Regions from separate parts of the Paenibacillus sp. FSL M7-0802 genome, predicted to be linked through region 1. Evidence: predicted binding sites of a transcription regulator. Region 1 holds the regulator's gene; the other holds the start of a gene.
What was found. Region 1 encodes Rex, which represses fermentation and respiration genes when NADH is low (regulators of the CRP and FNR family bind a similar motif). Its sites were predicted from a motif close to TTGTGAAATATTTCACAA; they were not measured.

Region 1 (11,717 bases):
GAGGCAGCTTAGCTTGAATGACAAACTGAAAATTGGAATTACCTGTTACCCGTCGCTGGGTGGCTCCGGCGTAGTGGCTACTGAGTTGGGTAAGTTGCTGGCAGAAAAAGGGCACGAGGTCCATTTTATTGCCAATAGCATTCCGTTCAGATTAGGCGGGGCGTTTCAAAAAAATATTTTTTATCATGAGGTTGAAGTTAACGATTATTACGTGTTTAGATATCCGCCATATGATTTGTCACTGGCGACCAAAATGGCCCAAGTCGCACAAATGAAGAATTTGGACGTACTCCATGTTCATTATGCGGTACCACATGCAGTATGCGCTTACTTGGCGAAGGAAATGGTGGGTGATCATCTGAAGGTGGTAACCACCTTGCATGGTACGGACATTACCGTGTTGGCACAGGATGAGTCGTTGAAGGACCTGATTCGGCTGGCTATTAACAAAAGTGACGCTGTGACAGCAGTTTCCAAGGATTTGATTCGGGAGACGATAGATGCGTTGGAAATTACACGGCCTATTGATTTAACCTACAATTTTGTAGATAAACGGGTATATTATCCACGAGATGCCGCTGCGCTTAGAAGTGATTTTGCCCAACCGCATGAAAAAATAATGATGCATATTTCCAATTTCCGTCCTGTCAAAAGGGTGGGAGATGTGTTGGATATATTTGAAAGAGTGCAACGTAAAGTACCTGCGAAGCTTCTGTTGGTGGGGGAAGGACCGGATCTTCCAAAAATCCGTTGCAAAATCGAGACTTTAGGTCTGCAAGACAAGGTCTTCTTTTTAGGTAAGCAGGATCAGATCGCAGAAGTGATTTCTATGGCGGATGTACTGCTGCTTCCCTCGGAAAAAGAAAGTTTTGGTCTGGTTGCGCTGGAAGCAATGGCCTGTGGAGTGCCGACAATCGGTTCTCAGGCAGGGGGAGTACCTGAACTCGTTGTGCATGGAACTACAGGGTATCTTGCTGAAATCGGTAATACGGAGGCAATGGCTGATTATGCAGTAGAGCTGTTGTCCGATGAAGCGATGGCGGAACGTTTCCGTGAAGCGTGTCTGACACGCGCCCGTACCGTTTTCTGTGATAAGCTGATTACCCGTCAATATGAAGAGATATATTACCGTGTGTTGGGACGCGAGGTGCCGGATCTTAAACCGATCAGCGTTTAAGGGGGCGGACTCGCGTCCGTTTTTTATATTGAATACTTGCAAAGGGGGAAACCCTGTGAATACAAATACTTGGCAATATGCTGACCAAGAGATGGCTCTTCATGGTAGAGAGGTCATACATACACTAACAGCAGCAGGACACGAAGCTTACTGGGTCGGTGGTTGTGTGCGGGATGAGCTATTAGGACGAGCTATTCATGATATGGATTTGACCACTTCGGCTGAGCCTGAACAGGTCATAGCGCTATTCCCTCACGTCATTCCGACAGGGATTCAGCATGGGACGGTTACGGTCATGCAGGGTGGTCATGCGTTCGAGGTGACCACTTTTCGTACGGAAAGCGGTTATGCCGATCACCGCCGTCCAACGGAAGTTGCCTTCGTGAAGGATATCCGTGAGGATCTGATGCGACGGGATTTTACTATGAATGCGATTGCGATGGCAGAACACGGAGAGCGGGTGGACCCGTTTGGGGGAGAAGCCGATTTACGAGCTGCTCTCGTTCGTTGTGTAGGCCGAGCCGAGGAACGCTTTGAGGAGGACGGGTTGCGGATGCTGCGTTGCATCCGTTTTGCCTCTGTCTTTCGGTTCCGCGTTGCATTCAACACCTGGAAAGGTATGATTCGGCGCAGAGAGGGACTTCGTTACATAGCCATGGAACGTGTGCGGGTCGAGCTGGAAAAGATGCTGGCGGGCCCTGACCCTTTACGTGGGTTGGAGATGCTGGGGCGTAGCGGATTGCTCGGCTGTACGAAGGTTCCGGTTCCCTGGGAGCAATGTGAAGCACAAGCGCTCAAGGGGATCGTTCAACTGCAAGAAGAACTGCGGTGGGGCCTGCTCTTAATGTCTTGTAGACTTACCTCAGAGGTAGCGGACGAGCTACTAAGAGCTTGGACCTTCTCCAATGCGGTACGGCTTCGGCTGGTTCATTTGCTGGAATGGGAGACCGAATTAATCTACAGTACTGGTGTCATAGCTGGCGACTCCGTTACGGAGGAGTCTGACATCATCAACGATGAGGCACTGCGTCGTAGCTGGATTCGACTGCTAATTAGACTGGGAAAGAATACAGCTTCAGACTGGCTTGATCTTTACAAGACACTGCCTGCTTCATTCCGCGGATTACCGCCATGGGTAGAAAAGCATGTGGCGAAAACAGCCAAACTGGCAAGCTTGTGGACAAAGCAGGCTGTAGTCGTTCGTATCAAAGATTTAAATATTACAGGAAATGAACTGGTTCAGGCGATGAATCGACCAGGCGGACCTTGGCTGGGTCAGATGATGGAACAGCTTTTACAAGCTGTTGCCTGTGGAGATATTCCGAATGAAACAGAAACATTGCTTCAGGAAGCGAAACGGGTGATGAGTAGTGAATAATCATGAAAGATTGTTAGGCATACTGGAGGAAGGTACATCCGATTACGTATCAGGGGAGGAAATCAGCCGACGGCTCTCGGTTAGCCGAACAGCAGTATGGAAGCAGATCAACAAACTGCGTGAGTTGGGCTACAATATTGATGCCTCCTCGCGTCGGGGCTATCGGTTGATATCCCGACCGGATCGGCTAGAAGTCTCCAAATTGGCCGATATATTAAATACCCAATCGTTTGGCCAGCGTATCGTTGTACTGGATTCGACGGTATCCACTCAGCAGGATGCCATGCGTTTGGCAGAAGAGGGCGCGCCAGAGGGGACAGTAGTGCTTGCAGAGGAACAAACGGCAGGTCGGGGACGTCTGGGGCGGAAGTGGTATTCACCTCGTGGCAAAGGAGTCTGGTTGAGCATTGTGTTGCGCCCTACCCAGCCTTTGGCTTTTACCCCCCAGCTAACGCTACTTACAGGTGTAGCAGTGTGTAGAGCCATTCGTCGGCTGACGGGTGTGGAGGCTGGTATCAAATGGCCAAACGATCTGCTGATTCATGGTCGCAAAGTATCCGGTATTCTGTTGGAATCTGCAACAGAGGATCAACGGGTTCGCTATTGTATTGCAGGGATCGGCATTGACGTAAATTTGAATAAAGAAGATTACCCGGAAGAGTTATCGCAGGTGGGAACGTCATTGAAAATAGAAGCAGGGCGTGAAATTGACCGTACTGTGCTGATTGCCTCAGTGCTGGAAGAGATGGAACAGCTAAGTAAGTTGTATGCCGAGCAGGGGTTCCAGCCTATAGCCATGCTGTGGGAGGCTTTGTCCGTGACTATGAACCGTAGTGTACGGGCACATACCGGACAAGGGATAACTGTAGAAGGTACAGCTGTTGGCTTGGACCCTTCCGGGGCACTCGTGATAGAAACGGATCAGGGAGAGCGAATTCAGGTCATTTCAGGGGATATACAATTATAGAAGCGACCTTAGCTATGAAAACGACCGAAATCGTTCTATTCTCTGTGCAAAACTTCACGTGAAAAAGCTGATGTTTTTTGTTATACTGTGCAGGAGGCGGCATCGGACGGTCCGAGCTGCACTCCAGGGGCACATGCTCTACTTTAGCAAGTTTGTAAGACCATCATAACTTCATTTGAAGGTTACGTTGGATTCTGCTCTGAGCCGAACAGGACCGAGACAGAAGGGACGATCTCAAAATGAGTGTCTTTTTTGGCTGTTCGGACCTTTTGATGACGCAGATGTACAGGCGTTCATAAAAGGTTATTTTTTGTGCCAAAAAAAGATGGAAGGGAGCCATTCGCAATGGCAGGAAAACAAGCACTGAATATTGTGAAAATGAAAAAAATGAAGCAAGAGGGCATTCCGCTCAGTATGCTGACCGCCTATGATTATCCATCAGCTAAAATAGCCGAGGAGGCGGGAATTGACATGATTCTCGTAGGTGACTCGCTGGGTAACGTAGTTCTTGGTTACGATTCAACCATCCCTGTAACCTTGGATGATATCGTGTACCATTCCCGGGCAGTCGCAAGAGGCGCGGAACATACATTTATCGTAGCGGACATGCCTTTTATGACATATCACAGCAGCGTATCAGAAAGTCTTCAGGGCATCCGCCGTCTGATGCAGGAAGGACATGTGCATGCTGTTAAATTGGAGGGCGGAGCTGAAATTGCCGATGTCGTAAAAGCAACTGTTCAGGCAGGTGTGCCTGTATTGGGACATATCGGGCTTACTCCGCAATCGGTTAATCAAATTGGCGGCTATCGCATTCAAGGCAAGGACGAAGCGGACGCACGCCGGTTGATGGCTGACGCCAAGGCGCTGGAGCAGGCGGGTGCTTTTGGCGTTGTACTGGAATTGGTAACTGAGGAAGTGGCAACAGCGATTTCTAAAGAGCTTTCCATTCCAACCATTGGAATTGGTGCTGGACGTGGATGTGACGGTCAGGTACTTGTTTATCACGATCTGATTCAGTACGCATCGCCTTATTTCAGCAAACGCTTTGTTAAAACCTATGCCGATGTAGGCGGCTTGATCCGCAGCAGCATTGAGCAGTATGTGAGTGATGTGAAAGGGCGGGCATTTCCGGCCGCAGAGCATGTGTTCAGCGCGGATGACCGCGTTGTGGAATCCCTATACGGTAAGGCAAAAGGACAGACACAGGAACAAGCTAAGGAAAAGGTGGAATCTCGGTCATGATCATCGTAAGAGAAGTGGCTCAGCTGCGCAAGATTATTGCTGAACGTCGGCAGCTTGGGACAAACGGAGCAAAAACAATAAACGATTCTGCTTCTTTACAGCAACATAAAGTCGGCTTTGTACCAACAATGGGATACCTGCATGAAGGACATGCGAGCTTGATGCACAAGGCGCGTGAAATGGCAGATACGGTGGTGCTTAGCATTTTCGTAAATCCGATTCAATTTGGACCGAATGAAGATCTGGAAAGCTACCCCCGCGATGAAGCTCGTGATTTGGAGGTAGCACGGCGCGAGGGCGTGGATATTGTATTTTTGCCAACTGTAGCAGAAATGTATCCACAACCAACCCAAACCAAAATTCGTGTATCCGCTTTGACAGATCGCTTGTGCGGTGCCTCCCGTCCCGGCCATTTTGATGGTGTGACTACGGTGGTAGCCAAGCTTTTTAACATGATAGGTCCTGATTTGGCCTTTTTTGGAATGAAGGACGCGCAGCAGGTTGCTGTGCTCCAGCAGATGGTGACTGATCTCAATATGAACGTGACTATCGTACCTTGTCCCATCGTCAGAGAGGCGGATGGTTTGGCCCTCAGCTCCCGTAATGTGTATTTAAGTGCAGAACAGCGCGAGCAGGCGTTGGTGCTGTCCCAGTCACTGCGTAAGGTGCAAGAAGTGAGCGAAGATATTGTAACAAACACAATTACGATTCGTCAGCTACATCAAATGGTGGAGTCCACCATTACTTCCTCTCCTTTAGCAGACATTGATTACATTGAAATATTAACTTTTCCCGGTCTGGAGCCCCTTCTTCCCGAGCAACGGCTATGTGATGTTCAGGAAGACGTCATCGTAGCGCTGGCTGTGAAATTTGGCAATACCCGACTGATTGACAATATAAGAATACAGAAGGCGGAGGTGCTTTCCCATGTTTAGAACCATGATGAAATCCAAAATTCACCGCGCTACCGTTACGGAAGCTAACCTGAACTATGTGGGGAGTATCACTATAGATGAAGATCTCATGGAGACATCGGATCTGTTGGAGAATGAAAAGGTTCAAATTGTAAACAATAACAATGGAGCTCGACTGGAAACCTATGTTATCCCCGGACCGCGTGGGAGCGGAGTGATCTGTCTCAACGGTGCGGCAGCCCGTTTGGTGCAGCCTGGTGATACAGTCATTATTATTTCCTATGCTTCCATGTCGAATGAAGAGGCCAAAACATACAAACCAACAGTGGTATTTGTTGATGAACATAATAAACCAGCCCAAACGATGAACAAAGAAGTGCACGCGACGATCATGTAATGAATGGGAGTGCGGATGAAACCCGTCTTTTAAGCGAAAAATGTGAGTGTATTAATCCATCTTTCATAAGGGCGGGATGCACATGTTCCAGCATGTATTCGCAGAAATGAACAGCATGTTAGATGATATCGTGAAGCATTACCCATCAGCCCAGGGCTCCCGCAGGCAGGAGCTGCTACAGCACTGGAGTCTGCTGCGGAGAATGAGTGACGGAATTATGGATGAGTGGCTGGCCTTTGAGGAAAAAATGGTTTGCTTGCGTGCGGCCGGATTTTCCGCAGAGACCGATATGTCTGACACTGAGCTGCCTGAAAAAGAGCTGCCAGCTTTTAATCGGGGGCAAGGGTATTATCGATTACTTATGTACCCTGAGGCGATCCAACAATTTGAGCAGGTACTACAGCATTTTCCGAACAGCTGGCAGAGTCGCATGTATATGGGAATGGCCTATTTTCAACTAGATGATCCAGCAGAGGCTGTATGCCATTTTCAGAAGGTGCTGGACCTGACTGAGCAGGCAGGACTAAAGGCGGTCATCTATAATGCGCTAGGCTGTCTGTTGGCAAAGCAGGCTGACGTAGAGGAGGCGCAAAAATGTTTTGCTCTCGCACATCAGTTCGATCCTGCGTTACCCGAGCCGCTGCACAATATGGAAGCCTGTTTGTCCGGTACCGAAATGCTTCGATACGACAGCTCCATGATGACCTGGATGTAGTTGTCAGACACCGAGTAAGACGATGCATGCCCACCTCCTCAGGCGGCGTGTGCATCGTCTTTTTTGGCTGTCTTAATTTCCAAACAGGCGATCTTCTGCTATGCTAATATATAGAGTTATTATTTTTGTAAGTGTCATAAGAAAGGATTAAGCCCGAATGAAATTTGCGGTATTGGATTTTGAAACGACAGGCACCCAGTCCGCGGATGACATCATTCAAGTCGGACTTGCAATTATAGATCATGATAACAGCATTTCCCGTGTTTACGGCTCTTATGTGAACCCTGGCAGATCTATTCCACCTTTTATCACTGGATTGACCGGAATTACAGACGATGACGTCAAGGATGCTCCTGCACTTGAAGAAATGATGATGGAGCTCGTGCCTATGCTGGACGATGTTGTGCTGGTCGGTCATAATGTGGCGTTTGATTTTAATTTTTTGCAAAACGCTCTGGATCGGTGCGGATATTTGCCGTTTAGCGGAAGAATCTTGGATACAATGGATTTTCTGAAAATTATGTTTCCATCGCTATCTTCGTATCAGTTAGGTTTTGTGTCTTCTGAGTTCGGGCTGGCGCATGATCGCCCTCACCAAGCAGACAGCGACGCGTTGGCTACGGCTGAGGTGTTTTTAAAGTGTCTGGGTGAGCTTCAAGCATTACCTCTGATAACGATACAGCGGCTTAGTGATTTGTTTGCAGAGGAAGACAGTGACCTTGGATGGTTTCTTGATGGGGTGCGTGAAGAGAAAGAGCTTGATCCTATTCAGGATTTGGAGGGACATCAGTTTTTTCGTCAGCTTGCGCTAAAAGTGGAAGATTGGACGGAGCTAGCTGCACCGCGTAGAGAAGATGACCCGAATCCACTTTCAGGTGTTTCCTTTGAGGAGTACATGGATGATGTGCGGGACAATTTGCGTTCATCCTTGAGCCAATATGAGGAGCGCGAGGCGCAGATACAGATGATTGAGGGTGTAAATCAGGCACTGAGTGAAGACAAGCATCTGCTGATCGAAGCAGGTACAGGAACAGGAAAGTCTCTCGGTTATTTGCTCCCATCGCTGTATCACAGTGTAAAAAAAGGACAGCGCGTTATGGTAAGTACACATACGATCAACCTGCAGGAGCAATTACGCGAGCGCGACATTCCTATGCTGACCAAGGTGATTCCGTTTCCGTTCCGGGCTGCTATTTTCAAGGGTCGGGGACATTATTTGTGTCTGCGTAAGTTTGAACATAAAATAAACAGAAGAGACTTCGCGACACCGAAGGAAGACTTAATTACAGCGGCTCAGATGATCGTCTGGTTGACGCTAACAGAAACCGGTGATGATGAAGAACTGAATCTGAGCAACCGTGGAGGAGATTTCTGGGAAACGGTGGCGAGTGATTCAGAGTCCTGTCTTGGTCGTTCTTGTCCATGGTTCCGCAAATGCTATTATCATCGTGCACGCCATGAAGCAGGAATAGCGGATGTCGTTATTACGAATCACTCTAAGTTGTTCACAGACGTCAAAGCCAGTCACCAGTTGTTGCCGAGCTATGAACATCTGGTGATTGATGAAGCCCATCACCTAGAGGAAGTAGCTGGTAAGCACCTAGGTATGCATATGAAATATTTCACACTCGTGCATACACTGACGCGACTGTTCAAAGACAGCAAGAATGGACAACTGCCTTCACTTCGTCAACAGTTGGCGAAATCGGGGCACGAGAAGTCGGCGGATTGGGCCTCAACCATCGACCAGCTGTATCCGCTCGTGTTAGAGGTTAAGGAAACTTGGGACCTGCTAAGCGACAAGCTGTTTGGCATGTTGCCAGAGCGAAGCGATGCGACACCGGGTGAAACAGGACAGTTTTCTTCCCGTCTCAAACCTTCGGCCAAGCCTGCAAAGTGGGATCAGGCGGGGGCTTTGGAAAATCAGCTATATGTAACGATGAGCGAAATTTTGCGCAAGGGCGACAAGCTGATGCTGGACGTCAAGGAAGAACATGACGATTATGCGGCAGATAGCCTTATTACAGATATCACGGGTCTGCTCAAGGATTTGGCGGGAATCCGAGAAAATTTGCGCTTTTTTATCCGACTCGATGATGAAACAACCGTATACTGGCTCGAAGCGAGTGGGCAATTCCGTAGTAAATCATTGCAATTTTATGCGGTGCCCGTCGATGTGAGCCGCCAGTTGAAAGAAATGTTTTTTGACAAAAAAAGAAGCATTATTCTGACGTCTGCTACCTTATCGGTAGATAAGTCGTTTCAGTACATGATCGATCAGCTCGGCTTGCAGGAGGCCGCAGATCAAGAGCGGCTGATGACTTCGCAGCTCCCGTCACCCTTTAATTACAGGGATCAGGTGTTGCTGGTCATTCCACGGGATTTCCCAAGTGTGAAGGGCAGTGTAGGAGATGCACATTTTGTAGATATGCTCGTTAGCTCTCTAGGAGCGACTGCTCAGGCGACGCGGGGGAGAATGCTCGTTCTGTTTACTTCCTATCGGATGCTCCGGCAAGTGTATGAGCCGCTCAAAGAGGCCTTAGCATCCAGCGAAATTACTGTGCTGGGACAAGGTGTGGACAGTGGGAGTCGCAGCAAGCTAACCCGCCGTTTTCAGGAAGCCAAAGCTTCTGTATTGCTGGGAACCAGCAGCTTCTGGGAAGGCGTCGATATTCCAGGAAAGGCTCTGACTTGTCTGGCCATTGTTCGCTTGCCGTTTCAACCGCCGAATCACCCGTTGCTGGAGGCAAAAAGCGAGCTGCTTCAGCAGCAGAAGAAGAATCCATTTATGAAGCTGTCTGTACCACAAGCGGTCATTCGCTTCAAACAGGGATTTGGTCGGTTAGTACGTACAGCGAGCGACCACGGGGTCGTTATCGTTTACGATACGCGTGTGATCGAATCCTATTACGGAAAGCACTTTTTGTACTCGTTACCGGGACCAAAAATGGAGCATATGCCATCGGAGCAAATGGTGCCCCGCATCGCCGAATGGCTCCAATCCGCCCCGGAGACAGAGGCATAACGGACGGACACTAAGTATGTTCGTTACAATTAGGGGGAGCAAGTATGAAATCAGATAAAATTTCAGAGGCTGTCGTACGGAGGTTACCCGTATATTTACGTTATCTGAATGCACTTCACAAACGGGAGGTGGCTACGGTCTCTTCTCAAGAGTTGGGACAGAGGCTAGATTTGAACCCGGCCCAAATCCGTAAAGATCTCGCCTATTTTGGAGATTTTGGTCGGAAGGGTATCGGTTATGATGTTTCTTATCTAATTGAGAAAATACGCCATATCCTGAAAATCGACCAGCAAATTAATGTCGTATTGGTCGGTGCGGGTAATCTGGGGCAAGCCCTTTCGAATTATAACGCTTATTTAAAAGACAATATGAAGATTGTCGCAGTATTTGATGCGTTTCCGGATAAGGTAGGGACCAAGATCAATACATTGGTCGTTCAACCGATGGATGAACTGGAAGCGACTGTGAAAGAAAAAAACATTCGAATCGGGATTATTACCGTACCTGATTTTGAAGCACAGCACGTGGCTGACAGGCTTATTGAGAGCGGAATTGGAGCGATCCTGAACTTTGCACCGACTACTCTCAAGGCACCGGCCAACATTCGGATTCATGCCACAGACTTTACAACTGATTTGCTTAGCCTCGCTTATTATTTGGAGGACGGAAAGGAAGAAACACAATATGACAGTGAATAAATGGATGATTAAAAACGGCTCTTTTGCCGTAAATGGATCAGAAGCTGGGGTAGTCCATGGTTTTATGATTGTGGAGGATAGCCGTATTACTTATATTGGCGAAACTTTGCCTGCGGGTGAGGAAGAGACGGAAGCGATCGATGGTAAGGGGCTATTGTTTTTACCTGGTCTGATTAATACTCATGGTCATGCGGCGATGTCTCTGCTGCGTGGGCATGGAGATGACTTGGCACTTCAAGTATGGCTTCAGGAGAAAATGTGGCCTATGGAAGCCAAGTTTACATCTACGGACGTGTACTGGGGTACGTCCTTGTCTGTGCTGGAAATGCTGAAAGGTGGAACAACGACCTTCCTGGATATGTACGATCATATGGATGAGGTGGCTCGTGTAGCTGAAGAGTCAGGTATTCGTGCAAGTCTGATGCGTGGAGCAATTGGACTTTGCTCGGAAGAAGAACAGCGAATCAAGCTGGCTGAGGCCGTGACTTTTGCGCGTAACTGGCATGGTAAAGCAGACGGGCGTATTACAACGATGATGTCTCCGCACGCGCCATACACATGTCCACCTGCGTTTATTGAAAAATTCGTACAAGCTGCGCATGATCTGGACTTGCCACTGCATACGCACATGTCTGAGACGATCGCCGAAGTGGAGCAAAACGTACGCGACTACGGTTTGCGTCCAGTTGCACACTTAGATAAGCTTGGCTTTTTCTCCCGTCCTTCGCTTGTTGCCCATGGCGTTCATTTGAACGACGAAGAAATAGCTTTACTGGCTGAACGTGGTGTAGCGGTTTCACATAATCCTGGTAGCAACTTGAAGCTGGCAAGTGGTGTGGCCAGAGTGCCTGAATTGCTGCGTGCAGGGGTTACTGTTTCTCTCGGAACGGATGGTCCTGCCAGCAATAATAACCTGGATATGTTCGAGGAAATGCGTCTGGCGGCACTTATTCACAAGGGTGTATCCGGTGACCCTACGGCAGTTCCTGCAAGTGAAGCGCTGCGTCTGGCAACAGAATACGGTGCAAAGTCGATTGGTTTAAAAGAAGTAGGAGCGTTGGCAGCAGGCAACAAGGCTGACTTTATCGCGTTGGATCTGAATCAGGCACATTTCTTGCCGCGTACAGATCTTATTTCCCATGCGGTATACTCTGCAAGCGCCAAGGACGTGGCTCATGTGTGGGTAGACGGTCGCCAGGTT
Region 2 (11,717 bases), 3.5 Mb from region 1:
AGAACGCCAATAAGCCCCTGCCGCAAAAAGCGGACGGAAGCTTATTGTGTATTCTATAGTGTGTACCTTTTTTTCAAGAAATAATAATGAACTAAAAAAGAATTTTGAAAATCAATCCAGATAACAGTGCAGCAATCGGTATGGTTATCACCCAAGTAATAATAATTCGACCGGCCAGCGACCAACGCACAGCGGAAAAGCGCTTCGCAGAACCCACACCCAAAATAGCCGAAGTAATGGCATGAGTAGTACTTACGGGCAAATGAAGCAATGTAGCTGTGAAAATAACAGAGGCTCCCGAAATGTCAGCTGCGAATCCGTTAATTGGCTCGATTTTAAAAATCTTGGTTCCCATCGTCTTGATGATTTTCCAGCCCCCGATAGACGTACCCAGCGCCATGGCTGTTGCGGCTGAAATTTTTACCCACATGGGTACTTCCAAATGGTCCTGATACCCCGCCGAAACGAGTGCGAATGTAATAATCCCCATCGCCTTTTGAGCATCATTCGTACCATGCGTGAACGACTGAAGCGCTGCTGTAATGACCTGCATTGTACGAAACCCTTTGTTCACCGTATGCGGACTACGATGAGCGAAGATATATTTTAAAATCATCATCACGATGTAACCGACAACAAAAGCAATCAACGGGGAGAAAATAAGTCCTTCGACAATCCCGATGAAGCCGCTCCAGTTTAATTTATCCGATCCCGCACCTACATACACCGCTCCAGCCAATGCACCAATCAATGCATGAGAAGAGGATGAAGGAATACCGAACCACCAGGTTAAGAGGTTCCAGATAATCGCAGCGATCAGCGTCGCAATGACGATATCAATTCCATTCGTAAGCTTGGTTGGATCAGCGACACTTCCACCAATGGTCTTCGCAACCCCTGTAAACAATATTGCCCCGAGAAAGTTCATGACCGCAGCCATAATAATCGCACGTCGCGGGGTCAATGCACGGGTCGATACCGAAGTTGCAATCGCGTTCGCCGTATCATGAAAACCATTAATAAAATCAAATGCCAGAGCAAGAAAAATAACAATACCCAATACCAATAAACTTGTATCCATGTAAAAGGACTCCCTTACGAGTTACGCATAATGATGGATTCCAGCATATTTGCAACATCCTCGCATGAATCCGTTGTCGTTTCAAGGCGTTCGTACAATTCTTTGCGTTTAATCAGTTCAATAGGGTCAGTTACAGTTGCAAACAGGTTTTTAATGCAAATACGCAACAATTCATCCCCCTGATTTTCCAAATCATTCAGGCGAATAGTGTATTCACGAATGGCCAGCAATTTTTTCTGTGAAAGCAAATGCACAGCTTTCTGAATTTCGTAAGCTGATTGACGCAAAATATCAGCGAACTGCACAATATACTCGTCCGGCTCCGTAATATTGTACATATAAAAACGAGAAGCCGTCGCTTCAAGACCGTCCAACACATCATCCATGGTTGTTGTCAGTTCCATGATGTCGTCGCGTTCCAACGGCGTAATGAAGGTCTTGTTCAGTTCAGTAATAATCGTGTGTGTGTAATCATCACACTTATTTTCATACTTCTTCATTTCATTTGTAAACAAAGTTACATCCTGAAGATTTGAAGTATGTTGGGCAAAATAATCGGCTGCTTGCACGATCGTATCTGCCATATTTTCCAACGTCTCGAAGAATATATCCTTTTTCTTCAATCTCATAACGATTACCCCTTTACGAAAATATCCGCAACCTGTTTCGACTGCAATAGACAACCTTTGCTATCTTATCACACTCATCAATGTTTTTGTAATGTTTGTAAAAGCAAATTTCATGATATACGTATACATTGCCCGACATGGAAGGTCATTATCCGACATTTTTTCCCTAAAAAGGTGTATTTCGTTTTCTAATTTGCTTCTATGGTTACATGTTCCTTTAGTGAAGTATCTGCAGGTACCACATGTATATAGGATGTACCTGGTGTTAACGGGATTTCAACCCCATTTTTCATAAAACGAATCGCATCGCCTGGTGTATGTTGCCACTCAGCCTGTATTAACCGTCCTTGTTGAAACACCATGGCCTCTCCGCTACCGTCCAACTCAACACTTAATCTGCCTACATCATCCAACGTTCGATGTCTAGCGCTCATCACAATGACATTGGCTGCTGAGAGCTGTTGGTTATTATTTTGATCCACATGTGACTTTTCGTTCACAAAACGCTTATATTGTTGATCCGCTGGATCATAGGTATAAGATACCCGATAGCTTTTAAGCAAAAACCGGATTTGTAAAGATGATGCAGTCTCGTCCACCATAACTGGGGTTTCACCGGATTTGAGGTAAGAATATACTGGAACGTCCGTCTGCTTGGCATACCCTTTACTATCGCTTCCTTTGCGCAGTCTGTTCACGTCTGTGTATAAATTATGTGGAGGACGACGATCTTTGCTTCGCCAGAAGTAAGCCCCTCCATTTGAAATCTCATCCAGATGTTCCTTCCGCTGCTGCTGTAAAATCGCATAGGCATCTGTGCTTCCCCCTGCGTGTATCGGCAACGCACCATAGGTTTCGCCCAGCTCAATCAAATACGGTCGAATGCTACGGACCGGTCCGATCTTTACATCTCCGCCATGACTTTGGAAAAAAGCGACCAGACGGGTAATCCCACCTTCTGCAAGAACTTCATATACCATGTCTGCCTGGCTAAGTCCTGCCTGTGGACGTGCAGCCGGAGCATTGTTGATCATGACAGCGAGCGGTCGCTCCAAAACTGGCTGCTCCACCGGAAGACCGGTGAGCGGAGCTGTAAATGCCGGAATAGACTGCTCCTTCGGCGGTTCAAGTGCCTCCTTCTCTGTTTCTTGCTTGGTCAGTTGGGGTACGGATTCAGATTCACCCGTATTGGACATAGCAGAACAAGACATCAGCGTCATGCATAACAGAGCTGAGGCCATCACACGCAACCAATGATTTCGTTGGGAAATGGGCCCGGACAAGTTCATCCCTCCACTTAGTTATTTTTCTCATTATAAGCTTTATTTCCTGTTTTTGTCTTGATTGAAGCATGACCAATCTATAGAATACTTATCTGAAGACATTAAAATTTAAAAAAATATTTAGACTTTGTGATTTTTATCACAAATAACTGTAACTGAACCTACTACAATAAAGGTGTAGCAAAGATGATCATCCCAACAAAATGAAATACAACCAACATTATAGATTAAGAAAGAGGAGTGGTTTGAATGTTTAACAGCTGGTTACGTGAGAACAAAGTCGCAATGTGGTTGCTGACTGTAGTACGGGTTTATCTAGGGTATGAATGGATGACCCACGGACTTGAGAAGCTGACAGGTGGATTTGATGCAGGCGGATTTATCTCGGGGGCCATTGCTAAAACAGGTGGAGACCATCCCGCTGTACAAGGCTGGTGGGGATCGTTCCTGGAAGCCTTTGCCCTGCCGAATGTAGGTTTGTTCAACGTCCTGATCCCATTGGGTGAGTTCTTGGTAGGGGTTGGCCTGCTTCTCGGTACATTGACTACACTGGCTGCTTTGATGGCTATGGTTATGAACTTCTCGTTCCTGTTCTCGGGTACAGTAAGCACCAATGCAATCTACCTGCTGTTTGAAATCTTCCTTGTAGTTGCTGGTGCAAATGCCGGAAGAATTGGCTTTGACCATTGGGTACTGCCCTTCCTGCGTGGACTGTTTCGTAAAAATAAAGATACCTTTCCAGCGGACCCTAGTCGAAAAATAGCTTAAACATCCCAAAATAACCGTTATCCTCCGGGGTAATGGTTATTTTTTTGCGCTGTTATGCTCACAAGGGGTCTTTCAGCTCCTTCTAACTCGAACTCTTTTATCGGATTCATCATCCCCCCAAACGTTTACAAGTTGGATACAACATGGAATGCTCACGATACATTTACCCTATACACTACAGTTACATCAAAGAACGTAATGGAGGGTTATATCATGAAAAAAATTACCAAAGCCTATCTCATGCTCGCAGCCGTAACTTTCACAGTGCAAACTATGGGATTGGGATATACGACATCAGCCAAAGCGGCGACGTCTACTATGACATCTCAGGCAGAAAGTGTACAACATATCTCCAAGACCTTCGAGCAGCTACTACGCCAACCCGGCAAGCTACCTCAGGCATTCACTTATTTGCAAAAGCATATTCAAACCATTCCAGCCTCTCAAGCTACCATCATGGTGCTTCATCTGGAAAATGCACAGAACCAGCAATTGGATTCCTATGCAAAGACCTTATACCCGGCCTCTGTTCAAACCAAAATAAATCAAATCTATAAACCCGGTGATTCGTTCACAAATGTAATCAGCCGTTCAAGCGATGTGAACCTGAAAAAGTTGCTAACTCAAACAAGAGATGCCGGCTACAAACTTGAAACTGCAGAAGGCATGTACTACCCAGTCATCAACTATGAAAAATATAAAGTCTTCGGGAAGCACACCACGACAGATATCCGCAGCTATATTGACATCATGGCGATGGAATCCGGACAGGCGGCTACCAAGGATGCCGCGCTCCGTATCGGCTATCAACAGTTAGCCGGACGAGTGCTGGCACAGGAGGCATTTTTAAACCAATATCCTCATTCCAACCGTACACAAGCTATAAAAAAATTGCACGATCTGTACTTCTTCTATACTTTCTATGGCACGAACAATACGCCATTATTCGATTATGATACCGGAAAGATTCATCCGAATGCCAAAAAAGGGTATCAATTCGTCGTTCAACTTAATATGGATTCGAAGAGTACCTACATTCAAAAGCTGAAAGCATTTATGACACTATTGGATCAAAATGGAGATCAGCGTACTACGCAGGTATCCACTTGGCTAAAAAAGAACGTGCCTTCTAATTAATCAAAGACGCAAAATACACAAAAGAACTTCCATTCCCACACACCATGTGGATTCGGAAGTTCTTTTTTTACATTTACGTATCACTTTCTTGACCAAAAGCCCAACAATTGAGACTCAACGAGCCAAGGACATACGACTGAAAAAGCTTATGCGCAGAGCGCTCATGATCCGCAGCCCCCATCGCATAAAACAAAGGTGAAAAATGCTCTATTCCATAAGAAGGTACCGCCTGTTTGGCATATGGAGCCTTCTTGTCATATTGGAATAGGTGACGCAAATTCCAGTCTTGGAGCTGCTGTGCAATCCAGTCATCATATTGAACGGCCCAATCGGCTGGCTCACTCGTCTGCTTGAGTGTCCGCAAGTTGTGGACCAATCCGCCGCTACCGATAATCAAAATCCCTTGTTCTCGCAAAGGCGCCAGCATCCGTCCAATCTCGTATTGCTCCTGGGGAGCGCGCCGAGAATCAATGGATAAGGGTACGACCGGTATGTCCGCATCAGGATATATATGCCGCAAAACCACCCATGCTCCATGATCCAGTCCTCGGTTCCGAACCGGCTGGTGGAACAGGTTATGCTGACTGAACAGATGCTCTATCTCCTCATACAGCTTCGGATCGCCTGGTGCAGGGTAATCGATTGAGTACATTTCTTCGGGAAAGCCATAGAAATCGTGCAACGCTGCATGCTGATCATCCGCGCCAATACATTGATCGGGGCTATCCCAATGCGCGGAAAAAATGACAATTCCTTTGGGTCGGGGCAGGCTCGCGCCCAGCTTTGCAAGAAAGCTGGTATATGCGTTATTTTCTACAGCCAGTGTCGGTGAACCATGCGCAACAAAAATTGAGGGTAATGTCATCGCTGCCAACCTCCACACGCCAGTATAGTGTTACTCTTCCATTTTACTCCGGCGCAGGCGCAATTTCCAATACAATCCGTTACACACTGAAATCAGATCATCCAGTGCTGCCAATCCCGTTGAATATTTTCCTGTTCATCCAGCCATTCAAGTGTCCGATCAATGAGCCGTTGCCGCTCCTTACCTGACGAGAAAGTGTGATCCCCCTGGAAAATAATCTCTTTATCACAGCGTCCCTCTGGACGCATCCAGAATATCTTTTGAAACAGAAATGCATAATCCACAGGAATAATATCATCCGAGGTGCCATGAACAACGAGCACATCTCCGTTAAATTTAACGGCCTCCTGGAACGGCTGAAATTGAGCTAACGACTCAAAATAAGCAGGCGTAAATTTATAGCCCAAATAGTCGGCATGACCGGATTTAACAGACTCATCGTACACGCTTCGCTCCGTAATTTTGACGATGTCGTTGAATGGATAGCCCACTGCTGACCAAAGAACCAGATTTTGTACTCTCTTATCCCGTACGGCTGTGAGAAGGGCAACTGCGCCCCCCAGACTGTGACCGATCAGCGTCACCTTGGTCGGGTCAATGTCCGCGCAATTGACGGCGTAATCCAACACGGTACGTGTCTGATTAATCATGGATTCGAGCCCCTGCTTGCCGTATTCACCTGTGCTTTCCCCACAACCGGCAAAATCAAAGCGCAGGACAAAGTATCCCCCTTCGGCCAGTTCACGCGCAGTCTTGACGAATAATCGATCTACTCCGATACGATTGCCCACAAAACCGTGACATATAACAACGAGGGGAACTCGTCTCTGACGCTCTCCCTCATTTGTACGGTTTGGATAATGAATTGTTGCGGCCAGCTCTTCATGTTCAAAGCGAATTCCAATTTGCCGTTCCATCCTGATTCCCCCTGTTTCAAGCTTCACTACACATTTATGAATTCAAGCTCATATAGTAACGTGGAATATCCATCCAGGATATTCATTCACTTTAATTCCGATAAGTTTAATAAGTTTTATAGTAAAGTCAGTCTATCATCGCCCTGCTTCCTTGTCAACCTGTCAGTTCACATCGTTAAAAAAGTAAACAAATAGCGCTCCCCGGTGCGATTCCGGAGAACGCTATACTACACTTATTAGAGTGAATCCACTACATTAAAGTAGACATTCGTTATTCGTAGCTGTTCCTAAACATTTGGTGGGTCTCCGTTCGTCCCTCCCACTCCAGCTTACAAGAGGCGCCGTTATGTTCATCCTCATGCCACAGGCTGCGGTAGTTCTGTGCACCTAGTTCACCTGCAAATTCTGTATCCTCAGCCACTTCAATATCGTCCAGTATACGGTAGGTTGGAGAAGTTCCTTGAACACTCCGGTGACTCACATTTGTAGACGAGGCCACCCCGCTATTCCTGTTCGAAGCGTTTGCTAATCGTTTTTGGACTGAATAATCTGCCTGGTTCTCCAGTTTCATGATGCCACACCCTCTTAACGTTTATATTCAGGTTGCTCTATGTGCTCACCCTGTATCCAGTTTGAGGAGAATGCAGCGGTAATATACATTTTATAGATAAAGTCTTTTGCCATCCGACGCTTCCTCACGTATACTGTCTTTGTTACGAAATGGCGGTTCCATCAGCTCGGGATACGCTCATAAAGCAGGAGGAAGAAATGAATAAAGCAAAAAATTATACGCTTATTGCATGGATTGCCTTGTCTATGTTTTTTTTGACACAGGCAATTATCGGATGGTTTGTCACCTTTACAGGTGGGGATATCAAACCCTTTGAAAAAATCAGCCTATCCACCCTTATCATCATCGCCGCAGGAGCCATTCTACTCGTTGAAGCCCTGATGAATTTTATGGACCGTCCCGAAGAAGGCGAGGAGACACAACAGCCAGACCATGCCCCTGTAAAGCCCCAGATGAATCTCAAATCCATCTTGATGTATGTTGTGTTAGTTGTCGTGATTCTTGTCGCCGGACTGGCGCTGCGCAGTGTACTGCCGGTATTCAGGATCTCACCTTGGGTAAATTTAATTCTCGCCGCCATCGGCTTTATTGGACTCAAACCGATTTTTCTGCGTAAAAAGCGTTCATAGCCCGCAATTCTCATTATATGGAGCTGCCTCATTTTGGATCATAGCAGCTCCTTTTCATTTCGATCAGGCAACCGACTTACAGCTTGAGCGTGCGCCAAAAAGCCGTATTCCTGGCCTGCAAGAAGCTGCATGGGGGAATACGGCTTGATATACTTTAAAACTTATTTGGAAAATAGTTGTTCTGCATTATCCAGAGCAATTTTATGTCCCATCGCGGAATAGTCCAGCCAAGGCTGTCCGTCCAACATGTAGACATGCCCTTGCTTCACCGCTTTGAGACCTTGCCATACTGTATTTCCTTCCAGCTGTTTGTATACCTTTTGGGCATCAACGCCTTTACTGATGATAACAAGGATCGCATCGGCATCATAATCCGGTAAAACCTCTTGGGAAACAACTTGATAAGCCTTGTTGATCTTTTCTACACCCTTGGCTGGCTTTAAACCCAAGTCCTGATACAACAGCGGTCCTACGGGACGCTTCATCCCCATAACACGAACCTCTTTCGCCGTCACACGTACAGCCATAACCGTTCCGTCCCCAATTTTTGAATGAATCAGCTTTTTGACTCGTTCCTTCTGTGTATCATAATCTTTTAGAAATGCGTCTGCCTGTGCTTCATGTTTGACCATAGCAGCTATTTTTTTCAATTGATCCTTCCATGTGCCTTCATCCAGATCAAAAACTTCGGTCGGCGCAATTTTTTCAAACTTGGCCACATCGGTTCCCGAATATTTTTTGTCCAAAAAAATATGATCAGGTTGAAGTTCCAATACCGCTTCCATATCCGGGTCTGTGACAACACCTAGCTTACGTGTAGTTTGAAGACGATCTTTTACATGGGGCAGAAAATCCTTCACATCTCCACCAATGACCGAACCAGCCGGAGTAATGCCCAATGCCAGCAGGTTGTTCGTCAAATGAATAGACATCGAAGCAATACGCGAATCCGCACTAATGGTTGTCTGCGCACTGCCAGCCGCTTTTGTATCGGTAGCCTGTTTGTCGGCTGCTTGTCCGCAAGCGGACAGCATGATCATGCATACAACAAGAGTTGTGACTACCCATGAACGTTTAAAATCTGAACCCTCAAATTTGTGCTTTCTCATGATTACTCTCTCCTATGCTACAGAAACTCTACATTATAATGATCAATATAGAAGGCTTCTGCTTAGTTATTAATTTCAGCGGGTTGCATCATTTGCATCATATGATTTCATATGTACCTATTCCTTCTGTCATTTTGTTCGGGACAACAGGAATAAAAAATACGGAGCTCCTACCACAGCAACCACCACACCTGCGGGAATCGCATTCGGCTGAAACACCGAGCGCCCAATCGTGTCTGCGGTGACCAGAATAACGACCCCGACCAAACAGGCTACTGGCAGCAAATGCTGGTACATCGGCCCAACCAGACGGCGAGCCAGATGAGGCGCAATCAGCCCAATAAAACCGATGCCTCCAGCCATGGATACGCTGGCACTGGATAGAGCCACGGCTGCGCCCAGCAGTAATAGACGCTGGCGCTTCACATTTGTGCCGATTCCAGCTGCGGTCTCGTCGCCCAACGACAGATTGTTCAGACTGCGCGTCTGCGACAGAACGTAGGGTAATACAATGACTATCCAAGGCAACAAAGCCGCTGCGTGTATCCAATCCCGGCCCCAAACGCTGCCAGCCAACCAACGTGCAGTAAATGCGTACGTATCCTCATCCAGCCGCAACGACCAATACAGCGTTATGGCGCTAAGACCCGAGGCTACACCGATGCCGGACAAAATCAGACGCACCGGCACGATTCCTCTGCTGCGGTTATAGGACAACAAAACAATTAGCACCGCCGCAATGACACCTCCTGCAAAGGTAAACAAGGGGATCAGAACGGCGGCCGATCCGTCCAGGTCGCGAAAAAAGCTAACGAACATCACCAGTCCCAACGCAGCCCCCGCATGAAGACCGAGCACTCCCGGATCAGCAAGTGCGTTCCGTGACAAGCCTTGCATGACCGCCCCGGCTGCGCCTAGTCCCGCTCCAGCTAGCACCGTTACAACAATACGAGGCAGACGATATTCGAACAGAACGATATGATCACGTCCGTTGCCACCGCCAAACAACGTATCCAGCACGCGTAGCGGTGGAATACGAATCGTTCCGGTATTCAAACCCAAAACAAGGACAGCAAAGCTGATCCCCGCCAATACCAAACAAACGAGCCAAGCCTTTTTCGTTCTTGTGTCCCCAATCCCTAAAGAGCGACTCACTATAAATCCCTCCTTTCCTTACGGGCGAGAAAGAGGAAAAAGGGTACTCCGATAAAAGACACCATAATCCCAATAGCTAGCTCCTCTGGCGGATTTGCCATTCTCGCTCCCAAATCTGCCAGCACCAGTAATACGGCTCCCAATAACGCAGACAGCGGCACGATCTGGCGATAATCCACACCGATTAGCTTGCGAGCGATATGTGGGATAACCAAACCTACAAAGCCGATGGCTCCGGCAGCCGATACAGATAGGCCGGCCAGTACCACTACAGTCAGCAGACCCAAAAGTTGGATACGCCTGAGATTCAACCCAAGGTTTAACGCCACCTCATCGCCCATCGAAATCAGCGAAATGGAACGTGCCAGCCCCATAGACCAGACGATCACAATAAGCAAAATCGGTGCAAGAATCTCAAGCTGCGACCATTTAATCCCGGCTACACCACCCGCATACCAGAAGGCTAAATCCTGACTTAGATCAAAATAAATCGCAATCCCCGAAGTCATGGAACCTAACAAGGCAGCCGTGACAGCTCCAGACACCGTCAATCTCATAGGTGTCAATCCTCCCGGTGCAGATGCTCCCAGACCAAATACTAGTAAGGTACTCATCAGCGCCCCTAGGAACGACAATACTATTAACGCCCCATAAGGTAGATTGGGGAAAAAGGCAAAACTCACTGCAACTACAAACATCGCTCCTGCGTTAATGCCCAGCACACCTGTATCTCCCAGCGGGTTGTGTGTAATACCCTGAATCAGAGAGCCTGCCACCGCCAGCGCAGCTCCAATAACAGCTGCACCGAGTACACGCGGTAATCTCAGCTCGTGAATGATCTGATGTGTCATTAGCGAACGATCATAGTGAAATACTGCCGACCACACGGTGCTTACGGTCAAGTGCTTGGCTCCAAAAGAAATGGCGGCGAATATGGCCAAAGCCAACAATACAGCCGAAGCTGTGAACAACAACGCCTGCCGAATCCTACCCGCTCGAAGCACTGGAGGTGCTGTTATGACTACTTTAGGAACTTCCCTCTCTGTCAGAGCTGTATGTTTGTCCATGCTGTCTTTGGACTGCATTTGGTGAGGTCACTCCCTCCATACCTGAAAATCATCACGTCTCTTATAACGATAATGATAATTATTATCAACTTGATACATAATAGCATGTTTCTATGACATTGCAAGCCAAAAACTGTTCCCCCTTAGGAGGAACAGTTTTTGAATATATCTATATGATTTTACTGCACAAATGACTCCAAACGGTCCTCTCTTTAGTACGTAGGCCAGCCTGCCGAATCCCATTTCAAATCACTAATCAGAAGCTTTGGATTTCCACCATCAGTGGCATCATAGGCATGACGTGCAATCACACTGTTGTTATAGACAGATTGTCCACCCGGTCCCTTCCAACGGTCATTCCCTGCATCCAGTATCGTTCCACCGCCATCCATCAGGCTTTTGCCGCTCTTGTCCACATACGGTCCGGTAATACTAGTAGAGCGACCGTAAATAATCTTATAATTACTGTCTACGCCTTTGCAGCAGTTATCAATGGAAGCAAACAG

Region 2: MHB54_RS08760 (DoxX family membrane protein) is a predicted target of Rex. The motif match lies at 3,121-3,138, and genes of this name have one in related genera.

Annotation. Positions count from the first base shown of each region.
Region 1 covers NZ_JBBOSD010000001.1:5,362,147-5,373,863, forward strand. The annotation lists gene bshA (N-acetyl-alpha-D-glucosaminyl L-malate synthase BshA) at 14-1,177, shown strand; gene MHB54_RS24525 (CCA tRNA nucleotidyltransferase) at 1,233-2,555, shown strand; gene MHB54_RS24530 (biotin--[acetyl-CoA-carboxylase] ligase) at 2,548-3,522, shown strand; gene panB (3-methyl-2-oxobutanoate hydroxymethyltransferase) at 3,868-4,767, shown strand; gene panC (pantoate--beta-alanine ligase) at 4,764-5,702, shown strand; gene panD (aspartate 1-decarboxylase) at 5,695-6,078, shown strand; gene MHB54_RS24550 (tetratricopeptide repeat protein) at 6,161-6,793, shown strand; gene dinG (ATP-dependent DNA helicase DinG) at 6,951-9,818, shown strand; gene MHB54_RS24560 (redox-sensing transcriptional repressor Rex) at 9,863-10,516, shown strand; gene MHB54_RS24565 (amidohydrolase) at 10,503-11,717, shown strand, end outside.
Region 2 covers NZ_JBBOSD010000001.1:1,849,184-1,860,900, forward strand. The annotation lists gene MHB54_RS08745 (inorganic phosphate transporter) at 92-1,081, opposite strand; gene MHB54_RS08750 (DUF47 domain-containing protein) at 1,096-1,710, opposite strand; gene MHB54_RS08755 (DUF3048 domain-containing protein) at 1,899-2,993, opposite strand; gene MHB54_RS08760 (DoxX family membrane protein) at 3,243-3,761, shown strand; gene MHB54_RS08765 (hypothetical protein) at 3,975-4,898, shown strand; gene MHB54_RS08770 (dioxygenase family protein) at 4,972-5,763, opposite strand; gene MHB54_RS08775 (alpha/beta hydrolase family protein) at 5,856-6,680, opposite strand; gene MHB54_RS08780 (hypothetical protein) at 6,952-7,251, opposite strand; gene MHB54_RS08785 (hypothetical protein) at 7,449-7,880, shown strand; gene MHB54_RS08790 (ABC transporter substrate-binding protein) at 8,042-8,989, opposite strand; gene MHB54_RS08795 (FecCD family ABC transporter permease) at 9,119-10,144, opposite strand; gene MHB54_RS08800 (FecCD family ABC transporter permease) at 10,144-11,229, opposite strand; gene MHB54_RS08805 (glycoside hydrolase family 43 protein) at 11,424-11,717, opposite strand, start outside.